DNA from 2 places in the Arthrobacter sp. GW822-FHT05G07 genome. Region 1 is predicted to be linked to the other one. Evidence: predicted binding sites of a transcription regulator. Region 1 holds the regulator's gene; the other holds the start of a gene.
The links. Region 1 encodes LexA, which represses DNA repair genes until DNA is damaged. Its sites were predicted from a motif close to TCGAACANNTGTTCGA; they were not measured.

Region 2: the regulator LexA is predicted to act here: its motif matches at 2,662-2,677, upstream of AC1RJY_RS12620 (shikimate dehydrogenase).

What each region holds. Positions count from the first base shown of each region.
Region 1 covers NZ_JBXALT010000015.1:43,383-48,570, reverse strand. The annotation lists gene hflX (GTPase HflX) at 1-141, shown strand, start outside; gene AC1RJY_RS21920 (ATP-dependent DNA helicase) at 134-2,194, shown strand; gene lexA (transcriptional repressor LexA) at 2,273-3,016, opposite strand; gene AC1RJY_RS21910 (LysM peptidoglycan-binding domain-containing protein) at 3,366-3,725, shown strand; gene AC1RJY_RS21905 (histidinol-phosphate transaminase) at 3,804-4,922, shown strand; gene hisB (imidazoleglycerol-phosphate dehydratase HisB) at 4,969-5,188, shown strand, end outside.
Region 2 covers NZ_JBXALT010000006.1:325,239-330,426, reverse strand. The annotation lists gene AC1RJY_RS12625 (bifunctional sugar phosphate isomerase/epimerase/4-hydroxyphenylpyruvate dioxygenase family protein) at 1-1,650, opposite strand, end outside; gene AC1RJY_RS12620 (shikimate dehydrogenase) at 1,650-2,564, opposite strand; gene AC1RJY_RS12615 (IclR family transcriptional regulator) at 2,769-3,539, opposite strand; gene AC1RJY_RS12610 (MFS transporter) at 3,743-5,065, shown strand.

The DNA.
Region 1 (5,188 bases):
CGCGGGGAAATGATCAACAAACTGCACAATTCCGACTCGGAAATCCTCAGCCTTGAGCATGAGGAGAACGGGACCCGCGTAGTTGTCATGGTGCGTGAAGGTCTGGCTGCCGAACTGGAGTCATTCGTCAGTAATGGTTGAGAAGGTGGCGGCGGACGGCGTCGAGTCGGCGGGGGAGAAAGCCACCCTCGAGTTGTTGGACCGGGCTGTTGCCGGCATGGGCGGACAAAGCCGTACGGGTCAGCACGAAATGGCCAAGTATGTAACCCGGGCTATTGAGACCGGAGAGCATTTGCTGGTCCAAGCGGGAACGGGAACGGGTAAGTCCTTGGCTTACCTGATTCCGTTGATCGCTCATTCCATGGACAGCGACAAACCGACGCTCGTGTCCACCGCCACCTTGGCACTCCAGACTCAGATCGTCGGCCGTGATCTTCCCCGGCTGCTGGAGACGATCAATCCTGCCCTTGAGCGTCCGGTCAACGTGGCACTGGTCAAGGGCAGGGCCAATTACGTGTGCCTGCAGAAACTTGAAGGCGGATTTCCCAGCGAAGAGCCCTCCGAAGGGCAGCTGTTCTCCTTGGGCGAGGACACCAGCGTGCCTCACTTTGCTGCCTCCATGGGCGGGCCGCAATCCCAGCTGGGCAAGGAAGTAGTCCGCCTCCGGGAATGGGCGGAGAAGACCGCTACGGGCGACCGGGACGAACTGATGCCGGGCGTCACTGACAGGGCCTGGCGTCAGGTGTCCGTCACGTCCATGGAGTGCTTGGGTGCGCAGAAGTGCCCTCTGGCCGAGGAGTGCTTCAGCGAGCTGGCGCGCTCCAGGGCGGGGGAGGCCGACGTCGTGGTCACCAACCATGCCATGCTTGCCGTCAGCGCCTTCGAAGGCCTCGCTGTGCTGCCTGAGTACGACGTCGTGGTGGTTGATGAGGCGCATGAGCTTCAGGACCGCGTGACCGGTGCCGTTTCAGGGCAGTTGTCGGTGGCGATGGTCCACGCTGCGGCATCCAGTGCCCGCAAGCACACAGCCATAACAGTGGACGCCCTCAACGCTGCAGCGGACCGGCTGGATATGGCCATCGCCGGCGTATCCAACGGGCTGTTGCCCAGTGGCCTCAACGACGAGCAGCTCGATTGCCTGGACCAATTGCGGGACGCCACGCGCGCTGCGCTCTCGGATTCGAAGACTGATTCGTCAAGCGCAGTGGACGGCGGCCGCCAGCTCGCGCGCTCACGGCTCATGCTCATCCTGGAACTGTGCGAGCGAATGCTGGCCGCCAAAGAGAACCGGGAAGTTGTCTGGTTCTCGCGGAACAGCACATTCGACCCCCAGCAGGGCTATTCGCAACCGGATGAGACTGCCCCGGCTTTGATCAATATCGCCCCGCTCAGTGTCGCGGGACGGCTTCGGGAGGGCCTCTTCGCCGGCCATACCGTGGTGCTGACTTCCGCCACGCTGGCCATAGGCTCTGCCTTCGAGCCGGCAGCAGGCGGCCTCGGCCTGATTGGCGACGGTGCCCCGAGTTGGACAGGGATCGATGTCGGATCGCCCTTTGACTACCCCAAGCAGGGTGTGTTGTACGTGGCTAAGCACCTGCCCAAACCCGGTCGGGGAACTTCGCCCGAGGCGCTGGACGAATTGGAAGACCTCATCCGGGCCTCCGGAGGCGGGGCTCTGTGCCTGTTCTCCTCACGGCGTGCGGCAGAGGAAGCAGCCGATGCCATGCGACTCCGGCTGGACGTGGATATCCTCTGCCAGGGCGAATCAACTATGGCGGCCCTCGTAAAGCAATTCGCGGATGAGCCGGACACCTGCCTCTTTGGAACAATGTCACTGTGGCAGGGGGTCGACGTTCCTGGGGGCTCATGCCGTCTGGTGGTGATTGACCGCATTCCCTTCCCGCGCCCCGATGATCCCCTCATGACTGCCCGCTCCCGGGCAGTGGCACAATCAGGCGGGAATGGCTTCATGGCCGTATCAGCAACGCACGCTGCCATCAGGCTGGCGCAGGGCGCTGGCCGCCTGATCCGCTCGACGGGCGACAAAGGGGTAGTGGCAGTGCTCGACTCGAGGCTTTCGACGGAACGTTACGGAGGCTTCCTGCGTGCCGCCCTGCCGCCCTTCTGGGCAACGACGGACCGATCAGTGGTCCGAGGCGTTCTGGAGCGTCTGGGCTCCGCTAAGGCCCCGTAGCGCAACCTTCGCGTGGACACCTGCTGGTGTCCACGGGAAGGGGCGTCTAGATGGAGCTGCATCTAGGGGGAACGGCGTCTAGAGAGAGCGCAGTACCGAAACTACTTTGCCCATGATGGTGGCCTGATCGCCGAGGATGGGTTCGTACTGGGTGTTTTGGGGGAGCAGCCACGTATGGCCGTCACGCTGGCGGAAGGTCTTCACGGTTGCTTCGTCATCCAGCAGGGCGGCCACGATGTCGCCGTTGATGGCGTCGTTCTGGCGGCGGACCACCACCCAGTCACCGTCACAGATGGCGGCATCAATCATGGAGTCGCCGGCCACTTTCAGCATGAACAATTCGCCGTGCCCCACAAGTTGCCGGGGGAGTGCAAGTACGTCTTCCACCGTCTGGTCAGCCAGGATTGGGCCACCGGCAGCGATGCGGCCAACCAGCGGAACCATGGCGGTATCGCTGGCGCTGGCGAGTTCCGTTACGGCAAGGCCACCCGCGCTGCGAAGGGTGGTGGGCGCTTCCACTCCCGGAATCGCCCCACCATCAAGGGTCAGCGGCATCAGGACTTCCATGGCGCGCGGACGCTTGGGATCCCTGCGGAGATAACCAAGCTTCTCCAATTGGGACAACTGATGAGTGACGCTCGACAAACTGGCCAGACCCACGGTGTCGCCGATCTCACGCATGCTGGGCGGGTAACCGTTGTCATTGACCGACCGTTGGATGGTCTCCAGGATCTTCTTCTGCCGGACAGTCAGGCTCTTGGGACTCTTTTGAGGCTGCTGGCTCCGCAGGGGTGCCCCGCCGCCTGTGGCTTTCGCTGCCATGTTCGCCAATGCCTTTCCTTTCGGCCCCGAACCGTGCCCGGGGTTGTCGGGTCTGCAAAAAATGTCAGACCCTCCTGTTCCACTGAAACAGTGCTGTTTCTTCACTCAAACGTAGGGCAGGCACAGGCGTTTATCAAACATTTGTTCTAGCGAGTCTCGACACCGTTCGTTGATAAGTGCTAAAAATGTCATAGCAAGGTTCGAATATGTGTTCTATAAACCTGATGCTGAAGCCGGATGTTCGAACATAGCGTTCGAATATCCGGAGCCAGAGGAAGGGAACACCAAGAATTGGCCGCCAAGCACCGGGCACCCCGGAGCTTGGCAATAGCTCAGAAGGGCTCAGCTCATGTCCGCAATCACTACGTTCGCTGATTTCCGCACCACCCAGGCACCTGCTCGCCTGCGTCTCACTCGGCGGGGACGGATTGTTTTCTTCGGCATTCCGGCAATGCTGCTGGTGGCGGCACTGCTGAGCCTGGCCGGTTTCATCAACTCTCCAGCCAAGGCCTCGGACTCGCAGTCCCAACTACGTCCGCCCGTTGCCGTCACCGTCACGGTTCAGCCGGGGCAGTCCCTGTGGGGCATCGCCGGCGCTGCCGCTCCCGAGCGGGACCCTCGGGATGTCATCGCCGAGATCATCCAGCTGAACGACCTCCGCGGCGGTCGCATCCTGCCAGGCCAGCAGCTGTTCGTTCCGGCGAACTGAGCCAGTTCCCATCCGCGGGAACCCGTGGTCGGGCGTCACAGTTAGTCGGCAGTACCGGAGGCCCCTTAAACTAAGTTGGTGAGTGACCAGCTTGAGCGACTTGACCGACTTCCCCTCCGGACCAACCTGCGTGGACTGAGCCCCTACGGCGCACCGCAGCTTGATGTCCCCATTCTGCTCAATGTCAACGAGAACACTCATGGCGTCCCCGCAGATGTCCAAGCCGCCATCACCGAGGCCGTAGCCGCTGCGGCCACAGGACTGAACCGCTATCCGGACCGCGAGTTCACGGAACTTCGTGAAGCCTTGGCCGAGTACCTTGGCCACGGACTTTCTCCGGACAACATTTGGGCCGCCAACGGATCCAATGAAGTCCTGCAGCAGATCCTTCAGGCATTTGGCGGACCCGGCCGCAAGGCCTTGGGCTTCCCTCCCACGTACTCCATGTACCCCCTGCTTGCCAGTGGCACAGACACCGAGTATGTCCGCGGAGTGCGTGCCGACGACTACGGGCTGGATGCCCAATCAGCCGCTGCCCAGGTTCGGGAAACGGGAGCCAACATTGTGTTCCTGTGTTCACCCAATAACCCCACGGGTACAGGCCTGAGCCTTGACGTCGTCGAGGCCGTCTATGAGGCCGGCGAAGCGAGCCAGGCCATTGTGATCGTGGATGAGGCTTACCACGAGTTCGCGCACGACAATACTCCGAGCGCCTTGACCCTGTTGCCCGGACGCGAGCGTCTGATCGTCTCGCGCACCATGAGCAAGGCATTCGCCTTGGCGGGCGCCAGGCTCGGATACATGGCGGCTGCCCCGGAAGTCACGGACGCCATCAGGCTGGTCCGCCTCCCGTACCACCTCTCTGCCGTCACGCAGGCAACGGCCCTCGCAGCTCTCAATCACCGCGAAGCCCTTATGGCCGATGTTGAGGACATCAAGGTTCAGCGCGACCGCATCGTTACTGAGTTGCTGCGCATGGGCCTCAAGCCTGCGGCATCAGACTCCAACTACGTCTTCTTTGGAGGACTGGAGGATCCGCACACCATCTGGCAGGGCCTGCTGGATGCCGGCGTGCTGATTCGCGATGTCGGCATCCCCGGACACTTGCGCGTCACTGCCGGAACCGAGCCGGAAACCACAGCTTTCCTGGAGGCTTTGGAAGCATTGCTGGACGGCACAGCGCCACACCGCGCCTAAACTTGTCCATAGACCCAACCCACCCTCCGTGTATAAGGACGTCCCAATGAGCGAAACCGGCGCCACGCCGACCGCTGCCCGCACTGCGCGCATGGAGCGCACCACCAGCGAGTCTTCCGTCCTGGTGGAGATCAACCTGGACGGTTCCGGTGTCTCCGACATCAGTACCTCGGTACCGTTCTATGACCACATGCTGACGGCACTGTGCAAGCATTCCCTGATTGACATGACCGTCAAGGCAACCGGCGATACCCACATTGATGCGC
Region 2 (5,188 bases), on a different contig from region 1:
GTTGGCGGGAATCTGCAGGAACTCGAGGCCACGATCGCGGGCGGACCGGGCCGTAGCCACGAGGTCGTCCACCGCGAAGGCGATGTGTTCCTGGTACGTTTTGCGTGCCGTTTCCTGGGATTGCTGGGCGGGTGCCAGGTTCAGGACCAGCCTGACCGCGCCGTTGCTGGTCTCCATGACCTGCGAGCGGACAAGCCCGCTGGGACTCGGGACCTCGGCGAACGGCTGCGGTTCCAGGGCCAGCGCGCTGGTGTAGAAGAGCACAGCTTCGTCGAAGTGCTGCCAGGGCTGGGCCAGGTTCACGTGGTCGATCACGGCGTTTCGCTGCGCTGCGGAGTGCTCCAGCCCTTCGCCGAATTCATGCGTCCACGCAGCGGTGCCATCGGGGCTGCCCTGGCACAGGAAAATCTCGGTGGAGTCCGGGGCGGAGATGCCTTGGAAGACTTCCTCGTCGGCTTGGACCTTGCGAGCAACCACTGGCGCCTTGAGTTGCTGGGCCCGAGCGGAGGCAATCACCGGAGAGTCGACGTCGAACCCCAAAGCGGCGATAGCCGGTTCCGAGTGCGAGGCTGCTTGCTCGTTGATGATCACGCGGGCCTGGCCCATGGTCCAGAGCTGGACGTCCTTGGTGCGGTGGCGGCCTTCGAACTCGAAGCCGAGCTGGCCCAGGAGCTTCTCCAGCTGCGCGGTGTCGTCCGCTTTGACCTCGGCGAAGTTGAAGCCGGCGGGCTCGTTCACCTTGGGCAGCGTGGCCAGTTCCATGGGATAACGACGGCGGGACGCACTGCCGTTGCCCCCGGCGGTCTCAGTTCCTGTTTCCGCAGCGGTGCTGGCGAGCCACTTGGCGCTCTGCTCCTCCAACCAGATCAGGGAGCGCATGGCATCCACGGCGGTCCGTTCGGTGTCCGACTGGCGGAAGACGTCGTTGAAGACCTCAAGGGAGACCGGGCCCGTGTATCCGGCACGGACAACGTGTCCCATGAACTTGGCGAGCTCGAACTGTCCCTCACCCGGGAAAACCCGGTAGTGGCGGCTCCAGGACAGCACGTCCATGGAGAGCTTCGGGGCGTCGGCAACCTGGACGAAGAAGATTTTCTCAGCGTTGATTTGCTCGATCGGCGCGGTGTCCCAGTCGCGGGAAAGGATGTGGAACGAGTCCAGGCAGGTGCCGAGGTTGGGGTGGTCCACCATCTCCACCAGGCGGTACGCATGCTCGTAGTCGTTGACGTACTTGCCCCAAGCCAAGGCCTCGTAGGCAACCTTGACGCCGTGATCCCCGGCCAGTTCTGCAAGTTCTGCCAGCTGGGAGGCGCGGAGTTCGTCGTCGTCGATGGTTGCGGTGGCCACGTTGGAGCAGACCAGGATGGTGTCCATGCCCAGACGTTCCATGAGGTTGAACTTGGCCTCGGCCCGGCGGAGGTTAGCCTTGAGCAGCTCCGGGGTCACGCCGTCGAAATCGCGGAACGGCTGGTAGAGATCAAGGCCCAGGCCAAGGTCGGCAGCCATTTTCCGGACTTCTTCCGGGCTGTGCGGTGAAGTGACGAGGTCCTGTTCAAAGATCTCGATGCCATCGAAACCCGCGATGGCGCAGGCCTGCATCTTCTCCTTCAGCGTGCCGGACAGGCAGACTGTGGCGATTCCGGTGCGCATCAGTGGCCTGCCTTCGTCAGCTCGGGGGTCAGCGAAGCCGCGGCGTCCTCCACTGCGATGAGTTCCAGGAAGTGTGCCCGCATCCGCTCGCGGTCGGCCTCGCGGCCTGTGATGAGGTGGAAAGCGTCAGCCGCCTGACCGACTGCCATCCGGCCGCCGTCGAGGACGTCGCAGCCCTTTGCCCGCGCTTCGCGGACGAGTTGCGTCTCAATCGGGCGGTAGACAATGTCAGCCACCCACTGGCGTGGCTCCAGAAGTTCGATGTCGAGGGGCAGTCCCGGGTGGGCGGCCATGCCGATCGGGGTGCAGTGCACCAGACCGTCGGCAAGGGGCATGATGTCGCCGAGTTCTGCGGGGGCGTGCGCGGTGACTGTGGCCTGCGGGAAGAGGCCGCCAAGTTCAGCGGCCCGTTCCGCAGCCCGTGCCGGGTCCATGTCCACGAGGTTCAACGTGCTGACGCCGGCTTTGAGGAGGGCATAGGCGACGGCGGAACCTGCACCGCCCGCACCGAGCTGGACAACGCGGTCCAGCTTGGCATTCGGGAGACCGTCGGCGAGCGCGGAGCCGAAGCCCGAGAAATCCGTGTTGTGGCCGGTAAACCGACCGTCCTGAATCAGGACCGTATTGACGGCACCCAGGCGACGGGCGTCGTCGGAAATTTCGTCAAGGTGTTCAAGCACCAGCTGCTTGCAAGGATGCGTGATGTTCAGGCCGTTGAAGCCCATGCGGTGGGCCGCTGTGAGGAGGTCTCCGACGGCGGTGGCCGGCAATGCGAGTTCCAGCAGGTCGAGGGGGCGGTACAGCAAGCGAAGGCCCTGCACATCGGCTTCGCGTTCGTGCATGGGCGGCGTGAGCGAGGGCATGACCCCTTCGCCTATGAGGCCCACCAGAACGGACTCGGCTCGGTTGCTCATCCTAAAGCTCCTTTGACTTCAGCACCCGGGGCGTTTGGCGCTTTTCTGGGGCGCCGCCTGACCGGGTGTTATTTAGATTACTACAAGTGTTCATATTCCGCACGCTTGTTCTTATCGCGAACATCAAGGCGATCCACACCCAACTAGCTGGCATTTATGGTTGTTCTGAGCGCTGAAAACAACCACTCATGCCAGTCAGTTGAGTTAGCGCTGGGGCAGGCGGGCCGCGAGCTCAGCCGCGGCTTCCTGCAGGGTGGGGACGTGCGCGATGAGTTCCTCCATGGTGAGGCGGAAGACCGGCACTGCGACGGCGAGTGAGGCGAAGGCGTGACCCTGGGAGTTGAGGACCGGGACGGCAACAGCGCGCATGCCGATCTCGTTTTCTTCATCCATCACGGCGTATCCCTGGCGGCGCACCTGTTCGATTTCGGCCCGGAACTTGTCCCGGTCGGTGATCGAGTGCTCGGTCAACGGATCCAGAGGAAGCTCTTCCAGGAGTCGCTTCCGCTCGACCTCTTCTTCGAACGCGACGAGTGCCTTGCCCACGGAAGTGGTGTGCAAGGCGCCCAAGTGCCCGGGGTCGCTGGTGACGCGGAAGGTCTTGGGGCCATCCACCTTGTTCACGGTGAGGTGGTGGTTGCCGTCGCGGACGGACAGGATGGTGGCCTCATGGGTGCGCTCGGTGACTCGCTGGAGGACCGGCAGCGCTGTCGCGGCAAAACCGTGGTGGTTGGAAACGCGCTGACCCAGCTGGAAGACACGCAATCCCAGATGATAACGGCGCCCATCGGGCTCGTAGTCCACGAACCCGTCACGGGTGAGCGAACCCAGCAGGCGATAGGTGGTGCTGAACGGAAGGCTGGCACTCCTGGCCAGATCGGCCGCACTTGCGCCACGCGGCTCATTGCCCAGAAGTACCAGCAGGCTCAGGGCCTTGCCGACCATGTCGGTCTTTGTGTCCTCTTTCACACTCATACCTCGATGCTCTCACATAGTGAGAGCTATTTCTAGATGGTGGGGACTTCTCTTGACAAGTGACCCCACTCACAGCCACTATTGCTGTATTGCACAAGTAGCTCTCACCATGTGGTTACTTTCGGGATGATCCGGCCGCACCTCGCTCTGGTCTTCCCACCGAAGCAAGATCCGCGACATCGTCGTCACAGAAGGAACCCCTCATGAGTCAAACAATGCCGTCAGCGACGCCAGGCACTGAAACCACCGCAGGAACTCCCAAGAAAGCCGCGCTTGCCAGCTTCCTTGGCAGCGCCGTTGAGTACTACGACTTCTTCATCTTCGGCTCGGCCGCAGCCCTGATCTTCCCGCATGTGTTCTTCCCGTCTGCCGATGCCAACGCAGCCATCATGTCGTTCGCGACCTTCGGCTTCGCTTACGTTGCCCGCCCCGTGGGCGCTGTGATCCTGGGCCACTTCGGTGACCGCATTGGCCGACAAAAAGTCCTCATGTTCACGCTGGTCCTCATGGGTGCCGCCACGTTCGTGATCGGCTGCCTCCCGGACTTCAAGACCATCGGCTGGTGGGCACCCGTCCTGCTGGTATTCGCCCGTCTCTGCCAGGGACTTTCTGCCGCTGGTGAGCAGGCCGGCGCCTCCTCAATGACGTTGGAGCACGCCCCGGACAACCGCCGCTCCTTCTTCACTTCCTGGACCCTTACCGGCACCCAGGGCGGCCAGATCCTGGCTGCGTTGGTGTTCATCCCGGTGGTGGCACTGCCCGACGACATCAAGTACGGCATCGGTTGGCGCATCCCGTTCTGGCTCAGCGCAGTGGTGGTATTGGTTGCCTTCTTCATACGCCGCACCCTCCACGAGCCGCCTGCCTTCGCGGAGGCCAAGAAGAACAATGAAATCTCCAAGCTCCCCGTTGCCGATCTCCTGAGGCTGCACTGGCGCGATGTTCTCCGCGTAGTCTGCTGTGCCTTCATCGCCGCCGTGAGCACGGTCTTTGGAACGTTGGCCATCAAGTACGCCCAAGATGTTGCAGGCGTCAACAGCACCATCACGCTGTGGCTGGTGGTGGCGGCCAACGTCGTAGCCCTGGGAACCCAGCCGCTGTTCGGCATGCTCTCGGACAAGATCGGCCGCAAGCCCGTCTTCATCTACGGAGCTTTGTCCAGCGCCATCATGACGCCGGTGTTCCTGCTGACCCTCGAAGGCGGCAACGTGCCGCTGATGTTCCTGGTCTCCGTGGTGTTCTTCTCGTTCGGATACGCCGCAGCAAACGCAGTGTGGCCCTCCTTCTACGGCGAAATGTTCAGCACCAAGGTCCGCTTCTCCGGCCTGGCCATCGGCACGCAGTTGGGCTTCCTCATGGCAGGTTTCGCCCCGGCAATCGTCACTGCCCTGGGTGGCACCAAGCCCGGCGGATGGGTCCAGATCTCCATCTTCACCGCGGTGATCTGCGTGATCGCAGCTGTCTCGGCCATGACCGCCCGCGAATCGGCCAAGACCCCCACCACCCAACTCGGCCTGCACAAGTAGCCGCAGCGTTCCTGCCCACTTAGTGGGCGCCAGCAACAGGAAAGCCCGGAATGTCCCCTGACATTCCGGGCTTTCCGATGTCCGAACCATGGCGCGGAGGGAGGTAAGCGGGAAGGAGCGCAA